DNA from 2 places in the Mycobacterium sp. IDUB_37 genome. Region 2 is predicted to be linked to the other one. Evidence: riboswitches for the same ligand, from Rfam matches in the RefSeq annotation. Region 2 holds a riboswitch; the other holds the start of a gene.
The links. A riboswitch is a leader RNA that binds a small molecule or an ion and turns the genes downstream of it on or off. The one in region 2 is predicted to bind magnesium.

Region 1: linked by a shared signal. The riboswitch ahead of ACZY1I_RS20680 (PPE family protein) and the one ahead of ACZY1I_RS28935 (Rv1535 family protein) in region 2 are both predicted to bind magnesium.

Annotation. Positions count from the first base shown of each region.
Region 1 is NZ_JBVAXG010000006.1:46,949-63,039, forward strand. It holds gene ACZY1I_RS20615 (TetR/AcrR family transcriptional regulator) at 62-748, opposite strand; gene ACZY1I_RS20620 (nitroreductase family deazaflavin-dependent oxidoreductase) at 860-1,303, shown strand; gene ACZY1I_RS20625 (Rv1815 family serine proteinase) at 1,313-1,975, opposite strand; gene ACZY1I_RS20630 (sterol desaturase family protein) at 2,068-3,024, opposite strand; gene ACZY1I_RS20635 (alpha/beta hydrolase fold domain-containing protein) at 3,054-3,965, shown strand; gene ACZY1I_RS20640 (NAD(P)/FAD-dependent oxidoreductase) at 3,962-5,155, shown strand; gene ACZY1I_RS20645 (MgtC/SapB family protein) at 5,156-5,875, opposite strand; gene ACZY1I_RS20650 (DUF732 domain-containing protein) at 5,978-6,319, opposite strand; gene ACZY1I_RS20655 (PPE family protein) at 6,322-7,713, opposite strand; gene ACZY1I_RS20660 (PPE family protein) at 7,726-8,967, opposite strand; gene ACZY1I_RS20665 (DUF732 domain-containing protein) at 9,298-9,666, opposite strand; gene ACZY1I_RS20670 (PPE family protein) at 9,682-11,043, opposite strand; gene ACZY1I_RS20675 (PPE family protein) at 11,122-12,423, opposite strand; gene ACZY1I_RS20680 (PPE family protein) at 13,118-14,242, opposite strand; M-box (ykoK) riboswitch at 14,542-14,713, opposite strand; gene ACZY1I_RS20685 (PPE family protein) at 14,859-15,986, opposite strand; gene ACZY1I_RS20690 (PPE family protein) at 16,071-16,091, opposite strand, start outside.
Region 2 is NZ_JBVAXG010000012.1:158,833-174,923, reverse strand. It holds gene pks2 (sulfolipid-1 biosynthesis phthioceranic/hydroxyphthioceranic acid synthase) at 1-908, opposite strand, end outside; gene ACZY1I_RS28960 (condensation domain-containing protein) at 1,303-2,832, opposite strand; gene pks2 (sulfolipid-1 biosynthesis phthioceranic/hydroxyphthioceranic acid synthase) at 2,842-9,030, opposite strand; gene ACZY1I_RS28950 (AMP-binding protein) at 9,231-10,988, shown strand; gene ACZY1I_RS28945 (carboxymuconolactone decarboxylase family protein) at 11,001-11,573, shown strand; gene ACZY1I_RS28940 (NAD(P)H-dependent flavin oxidoreductase) at 11,601-12,722, shown strand; M-box (ykoK) riboswitch at 12,812-12,981, shown strand; gene ACZY1I_RS28935 (Rv1535 family protein) at 13,252-13,482, shown strand; gene ileS (isoleucine--tRNA ligase) at 13,720-16,091, shown strand, end outside.

The sequences.
Region 1 (16,091 bases), on a different contig from region 2:
CTTTGCCGTCGCTGGCGTGGGAGGGCTCGCCAACGGCGGGTGAACACGTTCTAATTCCTCCTCAGCGCTGACCGATCATGTCGAGCAGAAGATGGACCTGCGTGTCGAACATGCTCAACGGGTCGGTCAGCGTATCGGCGCCATATTGTCCGAAAACCTCGAGGCTGATCGCCCCCATCACGCCCGCCCAGAGCAGGAAACACTTGGCCATGACGCGGTCGTCGCCCGGGAATCCGAACTCATGCCGAATCCGCTCGAAGTCCGACGACATAGGCTGCGGCGCGGCGTCTTTTGTCAGCAGGATGTCGCCGGTGGTGATGCCGGCCGCAATCGCGTCGAACAAGTCTGCGACCACCCGCGTGCCCACTGCGACAGTGCGGTCCGCCGGTGCCTGGTACCCGGGAACCGGACTGCCGTAGAGCAGCGCCCACTGGGCCGGGTGAGCGACCGCCCAGCGGCGCACCGCGTGCGTGATGGCGAGTACGTCTTCGCTCCACAAGTCGGTGACAGTATCTTCGCGAACCTGGCGAACCGTCTCGGCCAGGTCGGTGTAGGCATCGATGAGCAGCAACGTCAGCAGCTCGTCCCGACTCGCTACGTACCGGTACACCGCGGACGAGACCATGCCAAGATCCCGGGCGATCGCGCGCAGCGACAATCCGGCCGCGCCGTGATCCACCAGGTGGCGGCGCCCGAGTTCGACGATCTGCGCCTCAATTTGCTCCCGCGATTCCTGGCGTTTGCCCACGTGGCTAAGTGTGACACAAGCGAGATCACCGCTCTTGCTTATCCGTCACGGGTGTGACACCGTAATCACAAGAGAGAGCACTGCTCTCGTCAGAACCTGTCGGGAGGCTTCATGTCCACGCAATACCAGGAACCGAATCGCGCAGCGCGCGTCGCAAACGCGTTTGTCCGCTGGCTCGCCGAAATGGGAATCAGCATCGCCGGAACCCGCGCGCTGCGGGTACGGGGCCGCAAGACCGGGCAGGCACGCGACGTGGTGGTCAACCTGTTGACCGTCGACGGTGTCGATTACCTCGTCTCACCGCGAGGTAACACCCAGTGGGCGCGAAACGTCCGCGCAGCGGGCGTTGTCGAAACCGGACCCCGGTGGCGGCGTGTCCGCGCCACCGCCAGCGAGGTTGCCGACGACGACAAGCCCGAGATCCTGCAGAGGTATCTGGGCAGGTGGTATTGGCAGGTCAAGGACTACGTCGGCGAACTGACCCCACAGTCCGGGGGCCAGGAGTTGCGGGCGGCTTCCGCGTCGATCCCGGTGTTCGCGCTGAGCCCGGGCTGAGACTGGTCGCTAGCTGGGGTTGGCGCCCATGTCCTCGCGCATTTGCTGGTAGGCCGCCTGCCAGGACACCGCCGCCGGCAGCGTTCCCCAGACGCTGTTGAAGATTCCGACCAACTGTCCATTGGCAGCCAAGTAGACCGGTCCGCCGGAGTCGCCCTGCTGCGTCTGCACGCCGTTGGTCATGGTGAACCATCCATTGTTCACGCCCTCGACCGTCCCGCAGGTTTCGCCGGTGGCGATGCCGAAGTGGCAGACCGCCTGACCGGGCGCCGCCGGCGCACCGCCGGAGTGCAGTGCGCGGCCACCGGGCAGAGCATCGCTCACGCCGACACCTTCTGCCAGCGCAATCGCCTCATAGTCGGTGATCAACTGGTCGGTGGCGACTGTTGACCCGGTGGGTGTGTTGTCCCGGAATGTCGTCATCCGGCCGATCACACTGTTGTTCACGTCGTAGACCAAGCCGCCACCCCGGCAGTGTCCGGCCGTATACGCCATTCGGGTCCTGGTGTCGACGAACCCCATCGTGCAGACATGGTTGTCCTGGTGGATCTCCATGCCCGGGTACACGGTTACCGGGTCGGCGTTACCGGTCGCCGGCGGCAACAGCCCACCGGCTAATGCCGCAAAAATTGCTGGTGCGATGAATGCGCGCACTGTCAAGCCGCTCACGATGGCTCTCCTCCGCCGTGTCGAGAAAGCGCCGCAACAAAAGTCACGGCGATATAACTACAACACTAAAGCTTTCGCTCGGAAGGTCGGCAGCGTTACCGAGATGTGATCAGCCGCGCGGCTTGCTCGGCCTTTGCGGTCGCACTCGGTGTCCAGCCCGGCGGGCCGAAGACGTAACCCAGCCGGTCGCGCAGCCTCGTTGCCGATCGCCAATCGTGCGCGATCGCCACGTACTCACGCGTCTGCAGCTTCCAGATATTGAAGGTGTCGACCTGTTTGGTCAGCCCATAGTGCGGCCGGAACAGCTCCTTTTGGAAGCTGCCGAACATGCGGTCCCAGACGATGAAGATGCCGCCGTAGTTCTTGTCCAGATAGAGCTGGTCCATGCCGTGGTGCACCCGGTGATGCGACGGAGTATTGAAGACGAACTCGAACCATCGCGGCAACTTGTCGATGCGCTCGGTGTGCACCCAGAACTGATAAATCAGGTTCAGTGACCAGCTGAAGAACAGCAGCCACGGCGGAAGTCCCAGCAGCGGCAACGGAAGCCACATCAAGATCTCGCCGCTGTTGTTCCACTTCTGCCGCAGCGCGGTGGCGAAGTTGTAGTACTGACTCGAGTGGTGAGCCTGATGGGTGGCCCAGATGAGCCGGATGCGGTGCGCGACGCGGTGATAGAAGTAATAGAGCAGGTCGACACCCAGGATCGCGACGACCCAGGTGTACCACTTGGTCGCAGGGAGGTGCCACGGAGCGACGTACGTATACAACGCGGCGTATCCCAGCAGGGCCAACGTCTTCCACGCAGCTGTGGTGCCGATCGACACCAGCCCCATGTAGATACTCGCCATGGAATCGCGGGTGAGGTAAGCGCCGGACGACGGTCGGTCTTTCGGTGAGTCATCGACCGCGGCGGCTGCATCCAACTTCTCCAGCTTGCGGGCCGCCGTCCACTCCAGCGTCAACAGCAGAAGGAAAAAGGGAATGGCAAACAACACCGGATCGCGCATCTCCGCGGGCAGTGCGGAGATGAAGCCTGTCGCAGCACTCACATGAGACAGACTACTGGCTGGTGAGCGCGATGATCCGTCCGATACGCAAGCCGCACGTCACCCAACGGTTGCTGCGCGCCAGCGGTGTGCGCAATCGCATGTTCCCGCCGGCGAAGCTGGAACGCTGGGCCACGCACCCCCGGCAGCCCTACAGCGGACGGCCGACAAAACTGGTGCTGAAGAAAGTCGACGTCACCCGGGCAGATATCGGCGGCCGTGCCGTCTATCAGGTCAGCCCCCGGAACGTCGCCCCGAACGATCTGAACGGGCATCTGCTCTATCTGCACGGCGGCGCCTATGTGCTGGATCTGCTACCGCACTTCCATTGGCCCGCGATCGCGAGGCTGGCGCAGACGCTGCGCCGCACGATCACCGTGCCGATCTATCCGATCGCTCCGGAAAACAGTTACCGCGTGGTGTTTCCGTTCCTACTGCAGGTTTACCGTCGCATCTTGGACAGCGCAGACCCGGGTTCTGTTGCATTCATGGGCGATTCAGCCGGGGGCGGAATGGCGTTCGCGTTGTGTCACGCGCTGCGCGACGCCGGATTGCCTCAGCCGACCGACGCGGTGCTGCTGTCCCCCTGGATGCATCTGGGCCTGCCGGATCCCGATGTTCCGGCGGTCGCAAAAATCGACCCGTTCCTCAACCTCGATGACCTGCGAGCCGCGGCCATCCGCTACGCCGGAGGTGATCCGCTGGACACGCCCCTGCTCAGCCCGAGTGTGGGACCGCTGAACGGACTGCCTCGGTTGACGGTCTTCACCGGGACCCATGACGTGCTGAACCCCGACGCCCGTGCCTTTCATCGGCGGGCGAGGGCTGAGGGTCTCGACATCGGCTGGTACGAACTCGACGGCGGTATGCATACGTGGATGCTGCTGCCCGGCCCGAAGGCCAAGGTGACGATGGGACAGATTCGCCAGGTGCTGTCCGCGTGACCCGGGTACTGGTGATCGGCTCCGGTTTCGCCGGGCTGTGGACGGCGCTGGGTGCGGCAAGAAGACTCGACGAGCTGGCTGTCCCGACGGGCAGCGTCGATATCGCGGTGTTGAGTGCGGCACCTTTCCACGACATCCGGGTCCGGAACTACGAGGCCGACCTCAGCTCGTGCCGCATCCCGATCGCTGACGTGCTCGAACCCGCCGGCGTCGAGCATGTCAGCGCTGAGGTGACCGGGATCGACACTGACGCCCGCAGCGTCAGCACCGCAACCGGTCAGACATTTGGCTACGACCGCCTGGTGCTCGCGTCCGGCAGTCGGGTGAGCAGGCCCGATTTACCGGGACTGCGCGAGTTCGGCTTCGATGTCGACACCTATGACGCCGCGATGCGGTTGCAACATCACCTGCAGACCCTCGGCTCCCGGCCACCGACGCGCTCGGCCGCGACCGTTGTGGTCGTCGGGGCCGGACTGACCGGAATCGAGACGGCCTGCGAACTGCCCAGCAGATTGCGGGCGCTTGGCGTTGCTCCGCGGGTCCTGCTGGTGGACCACAACCCGCTGGTCGGCTCAGACATGGGTGACTCGGCGCGTCCGGTAATCGAAAAGGCGTTGTCAGACAACGGTGTTGAGACCAGGACCGGGGTGGGCGTTACGGCGGTCGGCCCGGACACGGTGTCGCTGTCATCGGGCGAGCAACTCGAAGCGGCCACGGTGGTGTGGTGTGCCGGAATGCGGGCCAGTGTGCTGACCGAACAACTCGGTGTAAGCCGCGACCGGCTCGGCCGAGTCGAGGTCGACGACTATCTCCGCGTGGTCGGAGTGCCTTCGGTGTTCGCCGCCGGCGATGTGGCCGCCGCCCGGATGGACGATGAGCATCTGTCGGTCATGTCGTGTCAACACGGACGACCGATGGGGCGCTACGCGGGCTATAACGTGATCAGCGATTTGTTTGCCAAGCCACTGCTGCCACTTCGAATCCCTTGGTATGTAACAGTTCTCGATCTCGGGCCAGCGGATGCGGTTTATACCGAGGGGTGGGATCGCACGGTGGTGGCCCGCGGCGCGCAGGCCAAGGCCACCAAGCAGACCATCAATTGCCGGCGGATCTACCCGCCGCTGACCCGAATTCGGGCGGACCTGCTGGCCGCCGCCGCGCCAGACCTGCAGACCAGGCCCGCAACATAGTCAGTCGGACTGCGGCAGTACCGGGTTCGTATGTTCGCCGGCGTACCAGTGCACCGCGGAGACGCCTGGCTGCAGCGATAGCTCGCCCACCAGGCGCTCCAGCTTCGCCGGCGAATGGCCACTCAACAACACCTGTGCGGTCAGCGTGACGTTGTCTTCGATCTGCCCGGTGTGGATACCGCGCAAGATGATGTCGTTGTGGTTGGCGTGCTGCACGATTTCGGCGCGGGCATGCTTTGCCGACTTGGGGCGACAGACCACTTGGACCTGATAGGGCTCCAAGCCCTCGTCCTCTTCGCCGGAGTTGTCGTGGTCGATCAATCGGCCCAGTGGGCGTCCGAACAGATGGATGGCGACGACGGTGCCGGTGGCGATCACGGCGAACACCAGATGCCCGGAGGCGGCCAGCACGCCGATCGCTGCCGAGCACCACAAGGTGGCGGCGGTATTGAGTCCGCGGACATTGAAGCCCTCACGCAGGATTACCCCTCCGCCGAGAAAGCCAATACCGGACACCACGTAGGACGCGACCCTGGTGGGGCTGCTGTCCTCGGTCGCAACGGAGTAGAGCACGAACAACGTGGCGCCCGCCGCGACCAGGGCGTTGGTCCGCAGGCCGGCCATCCGGGCGCGCCACTGCCGCTCGAGCCCGATGAGGGCACCGCATCCGACGCCGACCCCTAGCCGGAGCGCGAAATCGGCAGTGCTCAGAAGCTGCACCGCGCTACCCCTCTCCTTGTCGGATCTGGTTGTCGCAATCGCTACGGCAGGTAATCAGAAACGGGTTAACACCAGGTGGAGAACAGGCAAACCGACGTCTCCCTAGAAGTACCCGCCCTCTTGTTGTCCCAGGTGCTCGGGGCAGTAGGTGCTCGACGCGATGGCCGTGAACAGGGCGGCGCCGTCCAGAGTCAGCGCCGGGTTCTGCTTCTTCACGTCGGTCAGAACCTGCAGACCTGTTTCACCGTTGCGCATCAACCCGCATACCGCTTGAGCTGACGTGATGGCCTGACTTGGGTTGGGAACCGCGATGCCGGCGTTGGCGAGGGCGGCAAGGAACGACGCGTCGCTGCCGCCTGTATCGCCGCCGGGGTCGGCGTGCGCCGGGGCCGCGAAGCCGAGCAAAGCGGCACCGACAACTGTGCAGAGGAGCCTGATAGCCATCGCTACTGCCCCTCGGGCAACATGATTTTCGGCTTGTCCCCCTTGGAGACGTGCACGGCGTGGATGCCGGGCTTTTTCGACAGTTTCTCTAGCAGACCGTCCAGTCCGGCCTTGTCGACGTTCCAATGTTGCACCGACTCAGGCTCCTTCTGCAGCTTCGCGATGACGCTGTCCAGCTTGACCGGCTCCACCGGGCCTTTCCCGCCGGCTCTGGCTCGCGCGCCGCTTCCGCTGAGGACCTGGGCGCCGACGCTGCCCGCGGCACCACCGGTCATGCTCCCCAATGCCATTTGGCTGACGAGGTCCGCCGGCATGCCCGCCGCGGGGGCTGCGGCCATGCTGGCGGCCGGCAATGCACTCGAAACCATCCTGATGGCGGGCGTGGCCGAGGCCCAACTCGGCGGCACCGACAGCTTGCCCACCACGTTGGCCTCGCCGGTTCCCGCCGACACGGAACTGGCCAGGTTGGTTACGCCGGAAGTCGGCGCCATCCCGAGCCCCGCCCCCAGCGCTGACTTAGGGATGTCCTCGAGAGGCGGCTTCCAGAACAGCTTGAACTCGGTCATGCCGAGGTTCGGCCCGCTCATTGCGTTGTTGGCCACAGTGCTGAACCGGCCGATGTCGGCTTCGATCCCGAAGAGGTTCTCCCACGTCGAGGCTGCCAACGGAGTCCCGCCCAAGACATTGAGCACCTCGCCAAAAGCTTGCATATACGAGGTGCCGGCCTGGCCGAGAGCTTGCAAAACCTGCAGGACGATATCGAACGGGAAGATCGGTGCCGCGGTCGGCGCGGCGGTCGCCGCCGCGGTGCCGGCTGCCAGGGCGCCGGCTTGCCCGACCGCGGCTTGTTGGCTGGTCAGCCCGGCAGGATTGGCGACTTGCGGGGGTTCGGTGTACGGCGTCAGCTCGGCGGCGGCCGCCGATGAACTGGCGTAGGCGAACATCGCCGCGGTGTCCTGGGCCCACATCTCCCCGTACTGCGCCTCGAGAGCTGCGATCGCACCCGTGTTCTGCCCGAAAATGTTCGTTGCCACCAACAAAGCCAACTGGCTGCGGTTGATCGCGATTTGCGGCGGCGGCACCACCGCGGCGAATGCGGCTTCATAGGCGCTCACCGCCGCCTTCGCCTGGTCGGAGGCCATCTTGGCCTGCGCCGCGGTCGCCGACATCCAGGTCACGTAGGGTGCCGCAGCCGCTGCCATCGCGACCGAGGACGGACCGGTCCATGTTTCATCGGCTAACCCGGCGACGACTATGCCGTACGAGGACGCCGCGGCCTGCAACTCGGTCGCCAACCCGTCCCAGGCGGAGGCAGCCGCAATCATGGGGCCCGCGCCCGGGCCGGTGTACATCTGACCGGAGATGATTTCCGGTGGTCGTACCGCGAAACTCATCAGCCCCGCCTCTCAGTCCGCCGGTATCACAATGATGGTCGCCGTGGTCGCGACTTCCTCAGCTGCCACCGCGCCTCCGGTAATGCTGGAGGCACCGTTGCTGACAGTGCGCACGGTGGCTCCCGCCATCGCTTGTCCGGCCAGGCTCGACATGGCCATTTGACCGAACAAGCCGCCCTCGGCCGCCGCCGGAAGCGCGGCAAGCGCACCCGGACTCACCCCGGGGAGTACGGACGTCAGCGTCCTCAGCACCGGCGCCGCCGTCACCCAGCTCTGTGGCACCGAAAGTGATCCGACCAGAGTGGAATGCCCGATCGACCCCGAAACGCCGCCAGGTGTCACGGACGCTACGTAGCCGCCACGCAGTGGAGCCAGGCCGGCGAGCGGTTTCCCGCCGGTGTTCAGCAGTGATGCGACGCCCGGCGCATTCTGGCTCAGACCGAGGATTTGCAGGGCGAACAACCACCAGCCGCCGCCCAGGACAAACGGAACGATCGGGCTGTAGGCACCGGTGATTGCGGCGAAAAACGGACGCAGACCGACGACAAATGGATTGATGGCTTCGATGACCGACCCGATCGGTGTCGTCGCTGCCGGGGCGGCAGCAGCGGGACCGACGGTTTGCAACACGTTGGGAATCGCACTCATCAGCTGTCCCAGCTGCGACTGGACCTCGGAGGCGCCAACAGCTTCAGCGAGCGCGACGGACTGCCTGCCCACCCCGGACGGGTCGGTGGTCTGCGGCGGCTCGGTGAACGGCGTCAGTACAGTTGCCGAGGCCGACGCGCCGGCGTAGGCGTACATGGCGGCGGAATCCTGAGCCCACATCTCGGCGTAATGGGCTTCAGTAGCCGCGATCGCGGCCGTGTTCTGCCCGAGCAGGTTGGTGGCAATCAGCGTCATCAACAGCGCGCGGTTGGCTTCGATCACCGGCGGTGGCACTGTCGCGGCGAATGCGCTCTCGTATGCGCCCGCCGCGAGCTTGGCCTGCATGGCGGTCTGCTCGGCTTGCGTCGCCGTCGCCGTCATCCATGCCACGTACGGCGCGGCGGCGGTCGTCATCGCGATCGATGCCGGGCCGATCCACGACCCGACCGTGACACCCTGGATCGTCGACCCGTAGGACGCCGCGCTGTAATGAAGCTCCGCTCCAAGCGCGTCCCATGCTGCCGCGGCGGCCAGCATCGGACCAGATCCCGCCCCCAGATACATTCGGCCAGAGTTGATCTCTGGCGGCAACGCCCCGAAGTCCATCTGTTACCTCCGGTCCCCTTTGTGGCCGCCATCGTAATGTGGGGTTAACGGCCGTGTTCGGAGGACCGGCTAACCTCATATGAAACTCACCAGGTTTCCCAATTGTGCTCGAACCATACGTCCCGACCAGCGATTTTGACCGTGGTTACGGTTGGCGGCGTGGCGCAGCACAGCAACATCCCGAATGAATGGCCCTTGTTACCGGACTCCTCGGCAGCAAGAAGGACAACGGTGAGTTCTAGCCCTCATCGTACATGAAAAAGCCAGGACTGCGGCTATAGCTGCAGTCCTGGCAAATTCGATCTGGCTTTTCTGATTTCTATCTTCGTGTCAGCTCTTGGAAAGATGATGGGGGCAATAATATTTCGCGGAAATCACCGCGAATTGGGCAGCAGAGTCCATATTCAAGGAAGGGTTATGAGTCTGCAAGTCGTGCACCAATTCGAGGCCCGATTCGCCGTTGTTCAGACAGGTGCACACCGCTCGGGCCGACCCGATCGCCTGACCGGGATTGGTGACGCCGATATCGGCATTGCGCAGCGATGAAATAAATCCCGCGTCGTCATCACCGGGGCCATCGTCAGGGTCGGCAGATGCCGGCGCCGGCAGGCCGAGCACGGCACACAAACCGAGTAGCACCAGGAAGAGTCCGATGAAGTACTTTCCCTTCCTAGCAATGTATTTCGCAATTGACAACATGGAATCCTCTCTCCCTCAACCTAACTGAGCATCCGGTGGCACGACTGTGGATTTCTTCTTTGCCAGATGCACCGCATGGATCCCAGGTTTCTTCGCCAGTTGCTCGAGCAGGCTGTCGAGACCTGCTTGATCGACGGTGTGGTGCTGGACACTCTCGGGCTTCTCGGAGATCTGCGCGACGAGGCGTTGCAGCTTTTCCGGCGATTTGAGGTCTTGGAGATCTTTGACCGGTGTGAGGCGGCTTCGAACGCCGGCACGGGCGAACGGGCCGGGTGCTCCGGCTCCCACGGCTGCTCCGACCATGCCGGCCAACGACATTGAACTCAGTAGGCCGCCTTGGCCGAGCTCAGCCGCGGGCACTGCTTCCGGTCCGGCGGCCGACAATGCGGCAGCTACCGTTCTGATCGCGGGGGTGTTTGCCGTCCAACTCGGCGGAACCGTCAACGAACCCACCAAGGTGCCGCGGCCAAAATTCGCGCTCGCGTCCGCGGTGACCGAGCCGGTCAGCCAACCCCGGTTCCAGTGTGGCAACAGCCCACCGCCCAACGCCTCTTTGGGCAACGAGCCCAGGCCAGGTGAAGGGGCGAACTTGAGCACCTGGGACACCGGGAAATTGGTCAACAACCCGACGTCGTTGAACTGGGTGGTAAAGCCGAGCGGGACCTTGACGGCCGAGTACAGCGCCGTGAACGTCGAAGCCCCGCTTGACCCGAAGAGACCGTTCAAAAGCTGGGTGACGGTGGCGGTGTAATCGGTGCTCAGGTTCGCGACCGTTTGCAGCAAGCCCGACACCTGGTTGGTTGCTGCGGTGCCGATCGATTGCACAGCCGCCTGGCCGGCTGAGCCACTCGCGTTGACGATCTGTGGCGCGTCAGTGAACGTCGTGACCTCGCTGGCGGCCGCAGACGAGCCGGCATAGGTGTCCATCGCGACGGCGTCCTGCGCCCACATTTCGCCGTATTGAGCTTCGGTGGCCGCGATCGCGGCGGTGTTCTGGCCGAACAGATTCGTCGCCACCAGCGACGCCAGCTGGATGCGATTGGCCGCGATATCCTCTGGCGGCACATGTGCGGCGAACGCCACCTCGTATGCGCCTGCCGCCGCAGTCGCCTGGCTGGCCGCTTGCGCGGCCTGTGCCGCGGTACCGCTCATCCAGGTTGCGTACGGTGTGGCCGCAGCCGCCATCGCCAATGAAGAAGGGCCAACCCACGGCCCGCTGGTCAGGCTCGCGATCACCGACGAATAGGTCGCTGCGGTGGACTGCAGTTCGCTTGCCAGCCCATCCCAGGCGGCGGCGGCGGCCAGCATCGGACCCGCCCCTGGGCCGGTGTACATCCGGCCCGAGTTGATCTCCGGCGGAAACGCGGCGAAAAACATTTCTTTACCCCCAGCTCGTTGAGTGAGTCGGAATGATCTGTGCGAGAGACGCATCCGTGACCGAGGCGATCATCGTGGTCAGTCCTCCAGCGCCGGTAGGACGAAGATCATGGCCGTGGCGGGGTCGGCCTCCGCGACGATGCCGCCCAGCGCCGCTGCCGTGGCGGCGCCGGATCCAGAGCTCGTCGTGGTGGCGGCCAGTGCGCGACCTGCCAGGCTGGACAGGGCCATTTGACTGAAGACACCGGTCTCGCCCATGCCGGCAGCCGGGAGGGCAGCCAAGTTGGCGGGTAGCGCCGAGGCGAGGGTCTTGATCGCCATAGCCGGGGCGGCTGCAGTCCAGCCCTGCGGTACGGACAGGCCCCCGACCAGTGCCCCGCGGCCCAGCGCTCCTGTGGCGGCGCTGCCCGCAGAGGTCAGATGTGGCGAGATGGCCTCGGCGATGGGCGCCAGCGCGCCGGTGATGGGTTTCGGCCCGGCGAGGAATGCGGCGGCGCCCTGCCCGTTCTGGCCCCACGCATATGCCTGGCCGAAGGAAAGGAAAGGGCCACCGGGTATGGCCGACATCCCCTGAAAGGAGTAGGACCCGGTGAGGGCGCCCATGATCGTGTTCCAGTTGGCCAGGTTGGTCGTCACGGCCGGTGGCAGTGTCAATGAACCTATCTGCGGCACAGCGAGTCCCGGCAGCAGCGATGTCGAACCGGTTGTCGGCGCTGATGTGACGGTCGATGCCAGGCCTTGCAGCGCCGTCGGCAGCGAGGAAATCAGTTGCGACAGTTGCGATGTGACGTCTGAGCCGGCCGCGGTGCCGGTTACCTGCGATACCGCGGCAGCCTGTGCTGCGGTGGCGGCGGCATTGGTGGTTTGTGGCGGCTCACTGAAAGGCGTCAATTGTGTTGCGGTGGCGGAGGATCTGGCGTAGGCATACATCGCGACGGCGTCCTGGGCCCACATTTCCATATATTGAGCCTCGGTCGCCGCGATTGCCGGGGTGTTCTGACCAAAGATGTTGGTGGCGATCAGGGCGAGCAAGAGCGCGCGATTTGCCTCGATTATGGGTGGCGGAACGGTTGCCGCAAAAGCGACTTCATATGCGCTGGCAGCGACGTGTGCCTGTTGGGCAGCCTGATCCGCTCGCGCCGCTGTTGCGGAAATCCAGGAGACATACGGTCCGACTGCGGACGCCATCGCGATCGCGGTCGGGCCCTGCCAGGTGCCGACGGCCAACCCCTCGATTGTAGAGGCGTAAGCTGCTGCGGTGGAGTGTAATTCGGCTCCCAGAGCATCCCATGCAGCTGCTGCGGTGAGCATGGGTCCCGCACCCGGGCCGGTGTACATTCGCCCCGAGTTGATCTCCGGTGGCAGCGCCCCGTAATCCATTCCGCGTACCTCTTATCCCCTCAGTGCCGTCACGGCCGTCATGGTGATTACGGCGCCGTTGCCCGCGCGCAATTGGCGCCTCTGGGTACTCGTCACAAAGGTGATCAATGCGCTGGTTAAGGCTCCATGATTTATTTCTTGGGTTCGAAAACAAGGTGTGCGCGCTCCCCTGATTCAGAACTCTTCTTGATAACACGACATCCTCAGGCAAAGATATTTTCGCCGCGTTCCTGTCGTGTAATCGCGAAGTAAACAAGAAACGTCAGGAGGTACCCGGTGCTCGTGATATGCGCTCGCAGCAATCGCGCTGACATCACGAACTCTGAGGTCAGCGCGACTATTTCCATCGCACGGCAAGCATGAAACGTGTTATTCAGGTGAGGTTATCTGCACTTCATCTCAAGCAATATGGACAGCGAGAATCCGGCAAATTCGGTGAGCGCATAAACGCAATTTAGATGACGCCCAGGGCTGCGAAAGGGCCTAGTGCGCAGCAGTAGGGCAACGCGGCTGGGCCGGCACGGTCGCGGACGGCTGCCAGGCGGTACCTGGCTGTCATGTCCTGTTCTCCTAACGTTAGGAATAACTTTTGCATGACGTCCGGAAATCGGCGCGTCAGAACGCCTGCCACCTAACTGCCTAGTTGCTGGCATTTTGCTGTCAACGGTGTTTTGGCTGGTCAGAGGCGGCGGGGTCAGCCCGCGGCGGGAGGTCGTACGACGAAGTTCGGCCGGAAACCGTACTGCGGCACGGCGCGGCCGAACGGCTGGGTGGCAAGGTTGCCCATCGGTACACCGGGCATTCCTGATGCGCCCGGCATCGGCGGCGGCACAACCATCGGGGTGCCGCCCAACGCTGAATGCAGCGGTCCGACCAGCGGGGAGGCCGCCGTCCAAGCCGGTGGCACCGAGAGCTTTCCCACGTTGCCGGCATTGCCGGCCCCGGCGGCGATCACGCCGCGCAGGCCGCTCGCGGATTCGAGCGGATCGGCCGCAGCTCCGATCGCGCCCGAGGCCGCAGCTTGGGCCACGCCCGTCACGTCCTTGCCTGCCGATGCGCCGACGGCGTCGGAAAGCGTCCCGATCGTGGCGCCCGGGTTGAAGAAGCCACTGGAGGTAATGGTGTTCCATACGTTCGCGTTGGGTCCCCACGCATCGATGAAGTTCTGCATAGCGGTCAGGCCAGTGCCCCCGTTGGATCCGGAGAGGCCCTGCAGTGCGCTGGGAATCGCCGACATCAGTTGTGCCAAACCGTTCTGCCGGCCGGCAGCCGAGGCGCCGGGCGACTGGGGCTCGGCGAACGAGCTGAGCTCAGCCGCGACCGCCGAGGAGCCGGCGTAGCCGTACATGGCCGCCGCGTCTTGCGCCCACATCTCGAGGTACTGCGCCTCGGCCGCCGCGATGGCAGGGGTGTTCTGGCCCAGTACGTTGGTGGCGGTCAGCGCTGCCAGCTGGGACCGGTTGGCCGCGACGAGGTGTGGCGACACGGTTGCCGCAACTGCCACTTCGTAGGCGCTCGCAGCGGCTTCGGCCTGGGCGGCAGTCTGCTCGGCTTGCGCGGCGGTCGCGCTCATCCATGCAACGTGGGGCGTGGCCGCGGCCGCCATCGCTGCTGACGCCGGACCAAACCACTCTTCGGCGGTCAATGCCCGCAGAACCGCGTCGTAGGACAACACGGTAGTGCGCAACTCCGCGGCCAATCCGTTCCAGGCCGATGCCGCGGCGAGCATCGGCCCGGAGCCTGCGCCGTTGTACATCCGCGCGGAGTTGATCTCGGGCGGCAAGGCCGCGAAGTCGAACGCGGCGGCAAAGGGTGCCATCGGGTTTCTCCTGACTGGAAGAATCCGAATTCGGGCAGCCGGCGACACAAATTTGGCAGATTTTGCGCGCACTCCAATTACACGCGACGGCGAAATTTACGCGCACAGTAACGTGTTTACTGGAATGGCAAGATCAGATTGCGGAAACAGCGCCCGGGTCGGACCGGAACGAAATGGTTGTCGACTTGGAATAGGGTTTATCGCCAGGACTCACTTCGCTCCCACCTCCTCAGGGCCAGGGCACGCGCGGGTGCCGGACGCACGCTGCAGAGATGAGGTCCGCCAGAAAAGCAGCTGGACCAGCACCTCTCTCGACAGAGCTTTGGCACCACACGGCGTATCCGGCTGACGCCGGAAGCCACTTGGGCTCAACCCTTAAGCCGGGAAGAGCTGTCCTGACCCTGGGCGTCTTTCGACGTTCGAGGTCAGTGGCCTATGTCCGTGCGGACGCCTCACCTAGCGAGGTGCATGCAAAAGCCATACTGGCACTCGAAGTGATGAGAGTCAACCTAACGCCGTCGACAATTACCCTCGACAATTCAAGAGCCAAAGATCGGGAAACTCGTCGGGGACGATAATCCGCGCGCCCAATGGCGCGAATTCACAAATTGCGCGCCTATCCCGCAGCCACCGGGCGCGGCATGACGGTCAGTTTGGTGCCGTACCGGGGCCCGTTACCCCAGCTCCGTGCGTAAGCGTTTGCAGTCGGCATGCCGGGCATGCCGGGCGTGCCCGGGGCAACCTCCGGGGCCGCGCCGGCGTAGTTCGGCAACGTGGTGCCGCGGTGACTCGCAACCTCGACCGTGGTCGTCCAGCCTGATGGAACTGACAGTCGCCCGACCAGGCTTGCCTGGTTGCTGGCGGCTGTCACTTCCCGCACGCTGGCTTGAGTAGCGGTCCCCGCTGTCCCGGCGGTGTCGGCAACACCGGCTGCCGATGCGTCTGGCTCAGCACCCTCCTCCACGGCATTGACGTCGGCGATTGCGTCCGTGACGCCGGGAAAGATGAGCGCCGGTGCCACGTATTGGGCCGAGACCAAGCCGTTCACCAGGCTGGAGTCCAAGAAGACTCCGAATGCGTTGCCGTCGGCGCCGTCCAGAAAGTTCAGGATGTCGGCAAGCAGACCCGTCTGCGGTAGCGAGTCGAAGGGGGATGCCGCCGCCGGCGATGCGAGTTGTTGAAGACCCGCCGGCACCTGCGACATCAACTGGGGTAATTCGGTCTGGGCGACCGCGATGGCCTGCTCGGCCTGTCCGGACGGGTTGGTGATCTGCGCTGGCTCAGTGAACGCGATCAACGCTGCGGACTCAGCGGCGCTGGCCGCATACGCATACATGGCCGTCGCGTCCTGAGCCCACATCTCGGCATATTCGGCCTCAGTCGCAGCGATCGCGGGAGTGTTGAGCCCGAAGAAATTGGTGGCTATCAGAGCCAACAACCGGACGCGGTTCGCCGCCACCACCGCGGGTGGCACTGTCATCGCATACGCGGCCTCGAATGCCGCCGCAGCCGCTGCGGCCTGACCGGCGGTCTGCTCGGCCTGCAGGCTCGTGGCGCTCATCCACAGCACATACGGTGCGACCGCGGCGGTCATGGCCGCCGACGCGGGCCCGAGCCAGCCATCGCTGACCAGTGTCGACAACACGGACTCGTATGCCGTTGCGGCCAACTGCATTTCAGCGGCAAGCTCGTCCCAGGCCGTCATCGCCGCCAGCAGGGGCGCCGAGCCCGGCCCGGAGTACATGCGCAGCGAATTGACTTCAGGCGGGAGTGCTCCGAAATCCAACTGCCAGCACCTCCTTCAATCGTCGCGGTGGTCTGACTCCTCTCATCCAGCGGCTGGCGGGCG
Region 2 (16,091 bases):
CCGGTGCCGTGCGCCTCGACCATGCCGATGGTGGTCGGGTCCACGCCGCCCGCGGCCAGCGCTGCTTTATAGGCCGCGACCTGCGCACTCTGCGACGGGGTCACGATGTTCACGGTCCGGCCGTCTTGATTGGCGGCCGTGCCGCGCAGCACGGCCAGGATCCGGTCACCGTCGCGCTCGGCGTCGGGCAACCGCTTGAGCAGCAGCACTGCGACGCCCTCGCCGGTGACGAACCCGTCTGCCGCCACGTCGAACGTGTGGCAGCGTCCGGTGCGGGTCAGCATCCCGTTCGCCGACGCCGAGGCGAACCGCCGCGGCTCCAGCATCGCGTAGACACCACCCGCGAAGGCGAGGTCGCTCTCGCCGTCGTTCAGGCTACGAAAGGCCAGGTGGGTAGCAAACAAACTCGATGAGCACGCGGTGTCGACCGTGACTGCCGGACCGCGCAGACCCATCGCGTAGGAAACGCGCCCCGAGGCCATGCAGGAATTGGTTCCGGTGTTGCCGTACGGTCCCTCGAAAGTGTGGGTATCGGCTTGAACGAACGCGTAGTCGGTGTGCAACAGGCCGGTGAAGACGCCAGTCGCGGTCCCGGCCAGCTGTTGCGGCGTCAGGCCGGCGTGTTCCATGGCCTCCCACGAGGTTTCCAGCAACATCCGATGTTGCGGGTCCATGGCGATGGCTTCGTTTTCCGGTATCCCGAAGAACTCGGGATCGAAGTCGCCGACGTTGTCCATGAATGCGCCCCACTTGCAGTGGGAGCGTCCCGGAACGCCTGGCTCGGGGTCGTAGTACTCGTCGATGTCCCAGCGGTCCGGGGGAACCTCGGTCACCAGATCGTCGCCGCGCAGCAACGCCTCCCAGAAAAGCTCAGGAGAGTCGATACCCCCAGGTAGTCGGCACGCCATACCGATGACAGCAACCGGGGTCACGCGCGTCTTATCCACGAACCTTCTTCTCTCTATATAAATGCTTCAAGTTCTTCTCACCGGGTTCGAACTCGCATCAGCGCTTCGGGGAACATCGCCGAATTCGTGACGTGCCGGAAAAACCGAAGCATCCAGCACCCATGGCCGACCGACATCGTCGACGGCAGCCACAAGTTCTTGGCGTCACAAAAGCCTAGCGGCTCGCCTTCCCGCGCGTGGAAAATTCGACGGTACGTACCGAAAAACCTCGCCGGCGCCCGCGTGCGCTACGGTGCGAGATCGGCGCATTTTGTTCCGCTTTGCGGTGGCATTTGCTCACCATATGGTTGGCGGCTGTGTCGGACCCAGTCCATCCGGCCGACGGCTCGGGGCCTTATCCGGAACGCGCGGACGGCTGCTGCCAGCGAAGCTGAGCGCTATCGCGCGGGCGAACCGGAGCGCTATCGCGCGGGTGAACCTGAGCGCTATCGCGCGGGCAAACAAGGTCAGTTGATTCGTCGGTACGGCCCTCGGCGACTGCGACGTACACGGATTTCATCGCTTCCAGATAGCGCACTGCCGAGTCATGTGCGATCGGGTTGTTCGGAAAGGATGCCGTTACGGTGGTCTCCTGCTGAAACTTGTTGACCCACATACACACTCGGGCGGCTATCCGGCCATCGCTGAAAGCTCTGATCTTCATGCGGTCCAAATGCATTGCGATGACGGCAGATAACGGAGGGACTCCGGCATCGAGGAAGGACAGCATGGGAAAGCCGCCCCCCGGCGGGGCCGTGTCGAGCCATGGCGCCAGTTCCAGTACGCGCTCGAACGGCACATTGGCCAGTTGAGTTCGCGAGTCGAAAGCGGCTTGCGCGCACCGTGCCGTTTCAGCGAAGGACGACGCCACCTGGACAGCGAACGGGATGTGGCCGACGAACCAGCCAGTGGTCGCAAACTCGGCCGGGCCGCTGCGGGTGCTGCTGGGAGTGACGGCGTTATAGGTTTCGGAGCCGGTGAGTTCGTACTCGGCCAGCGCGGCGCACGCGAATACGCCGCCGCTGAACCGGGCGCCCGCGTTGGTGCAGGCAGCCTCGAATCGGGCGGTCTGGCGGGCGTCCATCAATTGCAATGAGAGCAACTCACCCGTCGCGGCCAGCGATGTGTCGCCCAGTGGCAGCGGGAATGAGGGAAGGGATCCGTCGTTGCCTTCGAAGAATTCGATCCACCGCCGGATCTCGGGAGATTGCAAAGTCAACGCTGAGGTGTACGCGCGCTCGCGCCGGCAGTAGTCGTGATAACTACCGACGCTCGGTAGCGGTATCGGGCCGGCGCCGTCCATCAGGGCGTCGTACATCTCGCGGATCTCCCAGAACACAGCGCCGAGGAACATGGCGTCGACGTGGAGATGATCGACACTGACGCAGAAGGTGAAGTGGTCGTCGCGCTGAATTATGGCGAACCGGAAGCAATCCCACTCCAAAGGGCCGGGTGTGGCCAGGATGTGGTCCTGCCATTGCTTCGTCGTCAGGCAACCGCGCTCGACCGGAATCAACTCGATGTCAGCCGGATCGGACATGGTGCGGCGGGCGATGTGGTCGCTCTCGGTGAATTCGAACCAGCTGCGGTAGGTGTCATGTCGCCGAAGGTGTGCATTGATCACGTACGTCATCGTGCGGATGTCGCACTGGCCTCGAATGTCCAACGCGGCGACCACTAGCCGGGACATGTCGATGCCGCGGGCTGCCTGATCGCGATAGCCGCGCAGGTGCCGGGACTGGATATAGCTCGGTGGCACAGCACTTATCGGTGCCTGCCGCACTTTCTCGAGCGTCGCCGAAGAGGCCTCCCACAGCCAGGCCGAACCAGGAGCTGGGGCCCAGTTGCCGACGGTTTCCAGACCCATATGGCCCAAGACAACCATGCTCGCTCCTTAGGATTCAGTGCTGACTTTCCGAGGTGTTCCCAGCGCTTCGCACAGGTGATCCGCCAGACCCCGAACCGTGGTGATGTCGGTCGAGTAGACGCGCACCCCGGTTTCGGTCTCGATGCGGGTTCGCAGTTCCAGATTGCCCAGCGAGTCCAAGCCGTACTGGGAAAGCGCACGATCCGGGTCGACGGAGCGGCGCAATATCAAGCTGACCTGCTCGGAGAGCATCCGCCGCAGGGCGGTCGGCCATTCGTGCAGCGGAAGGTCGGCGAGCCCGGCACGGAACCTGCTGTGCTCGGACCGGTTTGGCCCGATCGATCGGAATGCCTCCGCGAAGCGGCTGCGTTGAGCGAGCGCCGTCAGCCAGGGGGATCCGACGAGCGGGGCATAGCCGCTGTAGGTACGGGTGTGGCGCAACAACGCTTCGAACGCGAAGGCACCCTCGTCGGGAGTGATCATGGTGGTTTCGCCGCTGTCGGCCAGGCCCGCGCCGCGACCGATCTCCGCCCACGGACCCCAGGCGATCGCGGTGGCAGGTAGGCCCTGGGCCCGCCGCCAATGGGCGAAGGCGTCCAGCCAGCTGTTGGCCGCGGCGTAGGCACCCTGGCCCGGCGATCCCAGCAGCGCGGCCGCCGAGGAGAACAAGCAGAACCAGTCCAACGGGGCAGATGCGGTGGCCTGGTGCAGATTCCAGGCCCCGTGCACCTTCGGTGTCCAATCGCGCGCGATCAACTCATCGGTGATGTTGGCCAGCGTGGCGTCCTCGACGACGGCGGCCCCGTGCAGCACGCCCCGTAAGGCAAGCCCGGTGGCGGTCGCGGATGCGACCAACCGCTCGGCGGTGTCCGCGAGTGCGATGTCGCCACATTGCACCGCAATGTCGGACCCGGTCGCCCGGATGAGTTCGATTGTCTCCAGCACTTTTTGACTGGGCGCTGACCGCGAGTTGAGCACGATGCGGCCGGCGCCGGCCGCAGCCAGCTTTTCGGCCAGGAACAATCCGAGGCCACCGAGACCGCCGGTGATGACGTAGGCGCCGTCCGGCCTACCGACGGGAAGTTGCTCGGGTGGTTGCACCACGGTGCTGGCCCCGGCGCGCGGAATGTCGAGGATGAGTTTGCCGGTATGTTCGGCCGCGCTCATCACCCGGACGGCGGTAGCCGCCTCGGCAAGCTGGTAGTGGGTGCGCTCCGGCACGGGCAGCGAGCCGTCGGCGGTCAGCCGGTACACCTTGCTCAGCAGGTCACGGAATTCATTCGGATGGGTGATCGACATCAACGACAGGTCAAGGGCGAAGAAGGAGAGGTTACGCCGAAACGGGAGCAGGCCGAGTCGGGTGTCGTCGTAGATGTCACGCTTGCCGATCTCGATGAATCGGCCACCGAAGGTGAGTAGGTCCACTCCCGCGCGCTGCGCCGCACCGGTCAACGAGTTGAGCACGATGTCCACGCCGGCGCCGTGCGTGTCGCGACGGATCTGCTCGGCGAAGTCGGTGCTTCGCGAGTCGTACACATGCTCAATGCCCATGTCGTACAGCATCTCTCGCCGCTCAGGGCTGCCGGCAGTGGCGAATATCTGGGCTCCGGCCGCCCGTGCGATGGCGATCGCTGCTCGGCCCACCCCGCCGGTCGCCGAGTGGATCAACACCTTGTCGCCGGCTCTGATGCGAGCCAGTTCCTGTAGGCCGCACCAGGCGGTGGCCGATGCGGTGGTCACCGCGGCGGCCTCAGCGTCGCTCAGCCCGGCCGGAATCTTTACTGCCGTACTTGCTGCACAGACGACGAAGGTGGCCCAGCACCCGTTGGGGGAGAGGCCGCCGACGCGATCACCGACCTCGAGTTCTGTGACGCCGGGCCCGACGGCGGTCACCACGCCGGCAAAGTCGGTGCCCACGCCCGGCAGCGGTCCCAGGGTGCGATATCTGCCGAACGCACCCAACACGTCCGCGAAGTTGATACTGGACGAGCTGACCGCAACTTCGATCTCCCCGGCGTCCGGCGAAACCCGTTCGAAGGCAACGAGTTCCATTGTTTGCAGATCACCCCGGGTCCGGATCTGCATGCGCATCCCGTCACGTTCATGCGCAACGACGGCGGTGTGGCGTTCTTCTGGGTCCAGCGGAGCTGGTCGCAACCGGGCGACGTACCAATCGCCGTTGCGCCAGGCGGTCTCGTCTTCTTCCGATCCGCTGAGTAGTTGCCGCGCCAACAGATCGGGTCCTGTCCGCGCATCGAAGTCGATGTGGGTGGTGTGCAGGTGTGGGTGCTCGGCACCGATGACCCGCAGCAGGCCGCGCAACCCGGCCTGTTCGAGGTTGGCGCAGTCGTCGGGCAGAACGGTGGCCGCCTCGGTGGTGACGACATACAGCCGCGTCGCGTCGCCCGGGATGTCCGCCAGCCCGCGGGCGATGCGCACCAGCTGCCGCACGTGATCACTGCTCAACAAATTGCCCTGGTTCGGTCCCGTCAGGACGACCACGCCGTCCCAGCTGCGGAAACCTTGCTGGCCGGCGGGGGCGGGCCAGCGAATCGCCGTGCTTTGGGCGCCGTGCAGGTGCAACGCTGCCGCCAACTGCTCCGGTAACGGGTCGGGGGTATCGGTGACGTTGATCAGCAGCCAAGTACCGGTTGACGTGGCGTCCGGCTCGGGCAGCTCGCGCCGTTGCCAGTCGATAGCCAGCAGCCGTTCACCCAGCAGACGCTCGCAGTCGGCGCTCGCGGAGAAGCCCGTGCCCATCAGCAGGCCGCGCACAATCAGCACGACTTTCCCGTGCTCGTCCATGACGTCGATGTCGGCCTCGACGTCTGCGCCGCATGCGGTCACCGTGGTCCGGCAATAGCGCGCGTTACGGGTGGGTCCGTAGGTGCGTAGCCGGCGAACACCCAGCGGCAGCAACAGGCCGCCATTGCCTGCCTCGTCGAGGGCGGGGTGGGCGGCTACCGACTGGAAGCAAGCGTCCAGCAGTGCCGGGTGCACGTGGTAGCCGGTTTGCTGGTTGCGGATCGTGCTCGGCAGGCTCACCTCGGCCAGCACCGCGTCGATTGTCCCTGCCGATGTGTAGGCAGCGATCAGACCGGTGAACGCGGGACCGAACTGAACGCCGCGCGCGTCGAACCACCGCCTCAGCTGGTCGCCGTCCAGCCGGCATGGATGGGCGGACAGCAGAGCATCCAGATTCTGCGCGGGCGGCCGGTCGTCGGCGTCCGCCATGGCCAGGACCGCGCTGGCCCGTCGTACCTTCTCGCCCTGTTGGAGCGTCTCAACATCGAAGGTCGAGACCGCGCCGGATTCCACGGTGGCGACGGCTCCGACAGGGGTCTGCTCGTCGAGGAACAGCATCTGTTCGAAACGGATGTCGCGCACTTCGGACTCTTCGCCGAAGACGGTGCGGGCCGCGGCGAGCGCCATCTCGCAGTAGACGGCCCCCGGAAGCGCCGTCACGTGATGAATCTGATGGTCAGCCAACCACTGCTGCCCGGCGGTGCCGACTTCGGCCGTCCAGGCGTGCCGTTCCGGCTCCTCCATCAGTTGCACGTGCGAGCCCAGTAGTGGATGTGCCAGTACAGAATTGGCGACGCGTCCGGCCCGACGGCCCGCGCCGTCAGCGGCGAGCAGCAGTCGGCGATTGGCCCAGGTCGGCAGCGGCGCGTCCACCAGGCGGCCACCGGGGCAGAGCAGCGAGAAGTCCACCGCGGCGCCCGCGCTGTGCAGCTCAGCCACCAGCCCCAACAGGCCGTGCGGCAATGGTTGGTCGCGTCGCATTCCTGCCACCGCTGCCACCGGGATGTCCAGGCCGGCGGCTGTCTGCTCGACGGCGCGGGTCAGTAGCGGGTGCGGCGACAGCTCGCCGAACACCCGATAGCCGTCCTCGAGCGCCGCGCGCACCGCCGCGAAGAAGCGCACCGCGTGCCGCAGGTTGTCCACCCAATAACGGGCATCACATACCGGCCGTTCGCGGGGGTCGAACAGCGTCGTCGAGTAGAAGGGGACATTAGGCGTCATCGGGGTGGTCCCGGCCAGCACGTGAAACAGCTCGTCGAGGATCGGATCGACCTGTGGGGTGTGCGACGCGACGTCGACAGCGACCTCGCGGGCCATCACGTCGCGACTCTCCCACGCCGCGACGAGGTCGCGGACCGTCTCTGCCGTTCCGCCGATCACCGTGGACTGCGGGGAGGCGACGACGGCGATCGCGACGTCTTTGACGCCGCGACGTGCCAGCTCCGCGCGCACCTGCTGGGGTGACAATTCGACCGCCGCCATCGCGCCGGCGCCCGCGATGCGGGTGCACAGCCGCGAGCGGCGACAGATCACCCGCGCCCCGTCGTCCAACGACAGCGCGCCTGCAACCACGGCCGCGGCGACCTCACCGAGCGAATGGCCGATGACTGCGCCCGGCACGACACCGTGGGACTTCATCGTCGCGGCGAGCGCGACCTGCATGGCGAACAGGGTCGGTTGGACTCGGTCGATGCCGGTGACGGTCGTGGGCGCAGTCATCGCCTCGGTGATCGAGAAACCGGATTCGGCCGCGATCAACGGCTCGACGGCGGTCACGGTCGCGGCGAAGACCGGCTCGGTGGCCAGCAGGTCTGCCCCCATGGCCGTCCATTGCGAGCCCTGCCCGGAGAAGATCCAGACTGGCGGGAGGTCGTCCTGGCCGACCGCGGCCCTCCAGGGGGTGTCACCGTCGGCGACCTCACGCAGACGCTCGATCAGCTCGCGGCGGCCGCTGGCGATCACGCCGGTGCGCACCGGTCGGTGTGCGCGGCGACGTGCCAGCGTGTAGGCCAGATCTGATGGCGCCAAGGATTGCGTGCGCTCAGCCCAGTCGGCCAGCCCGCGCGATGTCTGACGAAGCGCCTCAGCCGAGGTAGCGGACAGGGCAAACAACCGCGGGGCATCCGGCCCGCGCGGGACCGACCCCGCGGTTTCGGGGGCCTGCTCGAGGATTGCGTGCACATTGGTGCCGGACATGCCATAGGACGAGACCGCCGCCCGCCTGGGCTTGCCGTCATGCTGGCTGGGCCACGGCGTAATCTCTTGCGGCACAAAGAGTCCAGTGTCGATCTGGGCGAGCTCGTCGGGTAGCCGGGTGTGGTGGACCATCGGCGGCACCATTGCGTGCTGTAGCGACAGGATCGCTTTGATGATTCCCACGGCTCCGGCCGCGGCCTCGGTGTGTCCCAGATTGCTCTTGGCTGACCCGAGCGCGCAGGACGTCCCGTTGGCGCCATAAACCTGCGCCAGGCCAGCGAATTCGATCGGGTCGCCGACCGGGGTTCCGGTGCCGTGTGCCTCGACCAGGCCGACGGTGTCGGCGTCGACCCCGGCCGCCGCCAGCGCCGCCCGATAAGCAGCGACCTGGGCGTCCGGTGACGGACTCGAGATGGTGTCGGTGCGTCCGTCCTGATTGGTTGCGGTGCCGCGCAGCACCGCCAGGACCCGGTCGCCGTCGCGCAGCGCGTCGGGGAGTCGCTTGAGCATCACCATCACGCAGCCCTCGGAACGGACGAACCCGTCGGCGGCGGCGTCGAAGGTGCGGCAACGACCGGTCGGCGACAGCATTCCTTGGGCGGAGGCTGAGGTGAAGACGTGCGGTTGCAGCATCACCACGCACCCGCCCGCCAACGCCAGGTCGCTCTCGCGCTCGTGCAGACTGCGGCAGGCCAGATGCACCGCGAGCAGACTCGACGAACACGCCGTATCCACGGTGATCGCCGGACCGCGCAGTCCCATCGCGTACGACACCCGCCCGGAACCCATGCTGAACGCGGTTCCGGTGAATGCGTACGCGTCGTCCAAGGCGCCCGCCTCGTCGGTGACGAACGCATAATCGTCGCGGCACATCCCCACGAACACACCGGTCTGCGAACCGTTCAACGATTGCGGAGCTACCCCGGCGTGCTCCACCGCCTCCCACGAGGTCTGCAGCAGCAGGCGGTGCTGAGGATCGATCGCGGTGGCTTCACGCTCGCTGATGCCGAAGAATTCGGGGTCAAACCCGGCGACATCCTGCAGGAACCCGCCCCACCGCGACACCGTCCGGCCCGGTGCTCCCTGCTCGGGGTCGTAATATTCGTCCACGTCGAAGCGGTCGGCGGGAATCTCGGTGATCAAGTCATCGCCCCGAAGTAGTGCCTCCCACAACTTGTCGGGGGAGTCGATGCCTTGCGGAAGTCGGCATGCCATGCCGATGACGCCAATCGGGGTGACCTGTGTCGGATCCACCGTCTGGCCTCGATTCCTTTCCGCAAAATACGTCGAACGCGCAGCCTGTGGCCATCCTCCCTGCTCAGCACCGTTCGACCATGGATCAACGCGCCGACTCTTTCCGGACAGCGATGGTCAGCAGGTTTCGTGAACGTGGACCTGGTGTTACCGGTAGGGTGATGGCCGTGGTCGGCTCTTCAATTCCCGCTGTTCTGCGCGAGCGCACCAGTTTGGATCCTGGCGGTCCAGCAATCACTTACGTTGACTACGAGCAGGATTGGGAGGGCGTCCCGGAAACCCTGTCGTGGTCACAGCTGTACCGGCGCATGCTCAATGTCGGCGAACAGCTGAAACTTGCGGGGTCGCCGGGTGATCGGGCGGTGATACTGGCGCCGCAAGGCCTGGACTACATCGTCGGATTCCTAGGGGCAATGCACGCTGGACTCATCGCCGTGCCGCTTTCGGTTCCTTACGGCGGTGCCCACGACGAGCGCACGATTTCGGTGCTGGCCGACACATCGCCGGCGGTCATCATGACCACCTCCGCTGCCGTCGACAATGTGGCCCCGTACGCCGTATCGCAGACGGGTCAGGGCGCGCCGCCGATTATCGAAATTGATCGGCTCGATCTGGATGCCCGGCCGCCCTCGCGCGCCCAGGGGCCTCGCTCAACCGGCGCCGATGGGTCGAAAACCGCCTATTTGCAATACACTTCGGGATCCACCCGGACACCGGCCGGTGTCACGGTCTCGAGCGACAATGTCTTCGCAAACTTTGCTCAGATCATGAGTGACTACTTCGTCGAGGAAGGTGGCGCCCCGGCCGCGGGCACCTCGGTGGTGTCGTGGCTGCCGCTCTATCACGACATGGGCCTGCTGCTGGCAATCATGATGCCGATCCTGGCGGGCGTTCCGACTGTGCTGACTTCTCCGGTGGGCTTTCTGCAGCGGCCGGCCCGATGGCTACACCTCATGGCGCGCAACGGCATCGCGGTTTCGGCGGGACCGAACTTCGCGTACGAGGTGGCGACGCGCAAGGTATCGGACGACGACATGGCCGGGGTGGATCTCGGGAAGGTGCACACCGTCCTCAACGGCAGCGAGCGGGTGCAGCCCGCGACCGTCAAGCGATTCACCGACCGGTTCGCCAAGTTCAACTTTCCGCCCAAGGCTTTGCGGCCCGCTTACGGGATGGCCGAAGCAACGGTGTACATCGCGGTCCGTCGGGAACGTGAAGCGCCTCACGTCGTCAATTTCGACGCTGAAAAGTTGACCGCCGGCCAGGCCGAGCGGTGCGAAAGTGGAAGCGGCACGCCGCTGGTGAGCTACGGCAATCCCATATCGCAACTGGTGCGCATCGTCGATCCCGAAACGAAGATCGAAACCGCACCAGGCACGGTCGGTGAGATCTGGGTGCAGGGCGATCACGTCGCCTCCGGCTACTGGCATAAGCCCGAGGAGACGGAGCTGACGTTCGGTGCAACGATCGTCAATCCTTCGGAGGGCACACCCGAAGGTCCGTGGCTGCGAACCGGGGATTCCGGCTTCTACTCCGATGGCGAACTTTTCATCATCGCCCGCATCAAGGATTTGTTGATCATCTACGGCCGCAACCATTCTCCGGACGACATCGAGGCGACGATCCAGGAGATCACCGGCGGCCGGTGCGCGGCGATCGCGGTTCCGGACGGGACTTCCGAAAAGCTGGTCACCATCATCGAACTCAAGAAGCGCGGCGACACCGACGAAGAAGTGGCCCAACGGCTACGCGACATCAAGCGCGACGTCACCGCGGCGATCTTCGAGTCACACGGACTGAGTGCGGACCTCGTTCTGGTTGCGCCCGGCTCGATTCCGATCACCACGAGCGGCAAGATCAGGCGAGCGCAAAGTGTCGAGATGTATCGCGAGCGCCAGTTCGCCCGGTTGGACGCCTAGCCGCGACCGCTCATGAAGCCACCCCGGGTGCCCCTACTGCCGGCCGACGAAGCCAAGGCTGCCGCCGACGAAGCCGGTGTACCCGATTACATGGCCGAGCTCAGCATCTTTCAGGTGTTGCTGAACCATCCTCGACTGGCTGGTGTCTTCAACGACCTACTGGCGACCATGCTCTGGCATGGCGCCCTCGATAAGAGACTGCGCGAATTGGTGATCATGCGCATCGGCTGGCTCACCGAATGCGACTATGAATGGACCCAGCACTGGCGGGTCGCCACGGGGCTGGGGGTTTCGGCCGAGGATCTTCTCGGCGTGCGAGATTGGCAGGGACACAACGGGTTCGGATCTGCCGAGCGCGCCGTGCTGGCGGCTACCGACGACATCGTCCGCGACGGCGCGGTGAGTGCAGCGAGCTGGGCGGCGTGTGAGCGTGAATTGAATGCTGACAGAACGGTTCTCATCGAGCTCGTGGCAGCAATAAGCGCATGGCGGATGGTCTCCTCGATCTTGCAGAGCCTCGAGGTGCCTTTGGAAGACGGCGTGGCCGGCTGGCCGCCGGATGGGCTGTCTCCCTCCGTCCAGTAGCGGGTAGCAGCGAGTAGCGTCGGCGGCATGCGAACCAGGGTTGCCGAGATGCTCGGTGTCGAGTTTCCGATCTGCGCTTTCAGCCATTGCCGTGACGTCGTGGCCGCCGTGACCAATGCGGGCGGGCTGGGCGTTTTGGGTGCAGTTGCGCACAGTCCCAAACGGCTGGACAGCGAGCTGACCTGGATAGCGGAGCAGACCGGCGGCAAGCCGTACGGTGTGGATCTGCTGTTGCCGCCCAAGTATGTCGGTGCCGAAACCGGGGGCATCAACTCCCACCAGGCGCAGGACCTGCTGCCCGCCGAACATCGCGCGTTCGTCGATGAGTTGCTCAACCGCTATGGCGTCGCCCAGATCGCCGATGAAGAACCGGTACGGGGCGGGCTCAACATTTCGCCCAAGGGTTACGAACCGCTGCTCGAGGTGGCCTTCGCGCACAACATCAAGTTGATCGCCAGCGCGCTGGGCCCACCACCGCACGATCTCGTCGAACGGGCGCACAGCCACGACGTGGTGGTGGCAGCGCTGGCTGGTACCACCGAGCACGCGCGTCGCCATGCGGCCGCCGGGGTGGACCTGATCGTCGCGCAGGGCACCGAGGCGGGCGGGCACACCGGCGAGGTGTCCACGATGGTGCTGGTTCCGGAGGTGGTCGATGCGGTGGCGCCGACGCCGGTGCTGGCTGCCGGCGGGATTGCCCGTGGCCGACAGGTCGCTGCGGCGCTGGCGCTGGGTGCCGAGGGAGTGTGGTGTGGATCGGTGTGGTTGACCACCGAGGAAGCCGAGACTGTACCGGTGGTCAGGGATAAGTTCCTGGCCGCTACGTCGTCGGACACGGTGCGGTCCCGGTCGCTGACCGGGAAGCCAGCGCGGATGCTGCGCACGGCGTGGACCGACGAATGGGAGCGGCCCGATACTCCCAACCCCCTCGGCATGCCGCTGCAGACCGCGCTGGTCACCGACTCGCAGGTGCGCATCAACCAGGCCGCCGCCCACCAGGGGGCCAAGGCTCGAGAGCTGGCCACCTATTTCGTCGGGCAGGTGGTCGGCTCACTGGATCGGGTGCGGCCGACCCGTGCCGTGGTCTTGGACATGGTGGAGGAGTTCATCGACACGATAGGGCGCCTCGACGGCCTGATCGACAAATGAGTGGCGCGTCTGCGGCGAACTCGTAAAGATTCGGCAACCTGGGACAGGCGCGTTGACCGAGCCGGGCAAAAAGGGCATGATCGGTCAGGCAAGCACCTCGTTAGGTGAGGCGGCTACACGAACATAGGCCACTGACCCCGAACGTCGAAAGACGCCCCGGGTCAGGACAGCTCTTCCCGGCTTAAGGGTTGAGCCCAGGTGGCTTCCGGTTTACCGGACACGTCGGGTAGTGCCAAAGCTCTGACGAGAGGGGTGCGGATTTCCGGCTGGTTGCCGGCATTCTGTTCTCCTTTGTGTGCGTACAGATCGCGCGGATACCCGCGTGGGTCGCGACCGAGAGGAGGTGAGGGACATGAGTTCCAGTGACAGTCCGGGTCGAAATCCGGGCGTTTCGTCCCTCATCGGTCTCCATCGCGACGATCTCGGCTGAGTCGTCACACACCCTCCGACGGAGCCGTTACGGGGCGGGACTTCCTCAAGTTCCTTTCAATCCTTTTGTCCCCGTTTGATTTCCGTCGAGGAGGCGATCATGACCGCTGCACTGTACGACGAAGTAGTTACCGCAACCGCCGCACCCACGCTGCACGTAGTGCGCGATGTTCCCGCCGCCCCGGCCGCCAAGAAGGCGCACCGCGTCGGCCAGGCTTTCGCCGCCGCCAACGACCCGCTGGTCGACGGCGCCGCCCGCCTGCTCAGCGTTCCGCTGCGCCACGTTTACGCCGCGCTGTGGCGTATCGGTGTGCTCGAGGTCCAGGCCTAGCAGCCATGGATAGTGCGCAGGCCATATAGAATCACTTCTGGCGTCGATCCGGCTATCACCGGGGAGCCTTCGGAAGAACAGCCGGTCCGGCCCAGTAGAACCGAACGGGTAGGGCCCGTCACAGCCTGTCGAGCGGTCACGCGTCAGCGTGGCAAGCGGGGTGGTACCGCGGCGTTCGCGCACCAGCGCACTCGTCGTCCCCGTGCCTGAACACCTAGGGCACCGGAGACTGACGAAGTGACCGACAAAGCTGAACTCGGAGCTGGACTCGACGCCGACCGCAGCGGCTATCCGAAGCTGGCTACCGGGGCGCCCGACTTTCCGGCACTCGAACTCGAGGTACTCGACTACTGGTTCCGCGATGACACCTTCCGCGCCAGCATCGCCAACCGCGACGGCGCAGCCGAGTACGTGTTCTACGACGGGCCCCCGTTCGCCAACGGCCTGCCGCACTACGGGCACCTGCTGACCGGCTACGTCAAAGACATCGTCCCGCGGTATCGCACCATGCGCGGCGACAAGGTGGAACGCCGATTCGGTTGGGATACACACGGTTTGCCGGCCGAACTCGAAGTCGAGCGTCAGCTGGGCATCACCGACAAGTCGCAGATCGACTCGATGGGAATCGCGGCGTTCAACGACGCCTGCCGCGCATCGGTGTTGCGCTATACCGACGAATGGCAGCAGTACGTCACCCGCCAGGCGCGCTGGGTCGACTTCGACAACGACTACAAGACGCTCGATCCCAGTTACATGGAGTCGGTCATCTGGGCGTTCAAACAGTTGTGGGACAAGGGTCTTGCCTACGAGGGCTACCGGGTGCTGCCCTACTGCTGGCGTGATGAGACACCGCTGTCCAATCACGAACTGCGGATGGACGACGACGTCTATCAAAGCCGCCAGGACCCCGCACTCACCGTCGGGTTCAAAGTGGTGGGCGGCGATTTACAAAAGGGACTTGCTGGTGCCTTCCTTTTAGTCTGGACGACGACACCGTGGACCCTGCCGTCGAACCTCGCTGTCGCGGTGAATCCCGAGGTGAACTACGCGCAGGTCCAGGTCGGCGAGCAGCGGTTCGTGCTGGCCGAGGCGCGACTGGCCGCCTACGCGCGCGAACTCGGCGAAGAACCCGAGGTGCTCGGGACGTATCGCGGTTCCGAACTCCTGGGCACCCGGTATCTGCCGCCGTTTGCGTATTTTCTGGACTCGCCCAACGCATTTCAGGTGCTGCCCGCCGACTTCGTCACCACCGAGGACGGCACCGGGTTGGTGCACATGGCACCGGCCTACGGCGAGGACGACATGGCGACCACCGACCCGGTCGACATCGTGCCGGTCACCCCGGTCGACTCCAAGGGCCGCTTCGACGCGACCGTGCCGGATTACCAGGGGCAGCACGTCTTTGACGCCAACGCGCAGATCATCCGCGACCTGAAGAATGGCTCCCAAGTCGGCGAGGGCCCGGCTGCCGTCAACGGCGCGGTGTTGGTGCGCCACGAAACCTACGAGCACCCCTACCCGCACTGCTGGCGATGCCGAAACCCGTTGATCTATCGAGCGGTATCGTCGTGGTTCGTCCAGGTGACGCAGTTCCGGGATCGCATGGTGGAGCTGAACCAGCAGATCACCTGGTACCCCGAACACGTCAAGGACGGCCAGTTCGGCAAGTGGTTGCAGGGTGCCCGCGACTGGTCGATCTCGCGAAACCGGTACTGGGGCACCCCGATTCCGGTATGGAAATCCGATGATCCCGGTTACCCGCGGATCGACGTGTACGGCAGCCTCGACGAGCTGGAACGCGACTTCGGGGTGCGGCCCGACAATCTGCACCGGCCGTTCATCGACGAGCTCACCCGGCCCAATCCCGACGATCCCACCGGTAACAGCACCATGCGCCGGATCACCGATGTGCTCGACGTGTGGTTCGACTCGGGCTCGATGCCCTATGCGCAGGTCCACTATCCGTTTGAGAACCAGGACTGGTTCGAAGGGCACTACCCAGGCGACTTCATCGTCGAGTACATCGGGCAGACCCGCGGCTGGTTCTACACCCTGCACGTGCTGGCGACCGCGTTGTTCGACCGGCCGTCGTTCAAAACCTGTGTCGCGCACGGGATCGTGTTGGGCTCTGATGGCCAGAAGATGAGCAAGTCGCTGCGCAACTACCCGGACGTGAGCGAGGTGTTCGACCGCGACGGTTCCGATGCCATGCGCTGGTTCCTGATGGCTTCGCCGATTCTGCGCGGGGGCAACCTGATCGTCACCGAACAAGGCATCCGCGACGGCGTGCGGCAGGTGCTACTGCCATTTTGGAACGCCTACACCTTCCTGGCTCTGTACGCCCCGAAAATCGGTGTCTGGCGCACTGATTCGTCCCATGTGCTGGACCGGTACATCCTGGCCAAGCTGGCGGTGCTACGCGACGATCTGACCGCCGCGCTCGATGTCTGCGATATCTCCGGCGCCTGCGAGCAGCTCCGCCAATTCACCGAGGCCTTGACCAATTGGTATGTGCGACGGTCACGTTCACGGTTCTGGGTGGAAGACGCCGATGCCATCGACACGCTGCACACCGTGCTGGAAGTCACGGCGCGGCTGGCGGCGCCGCT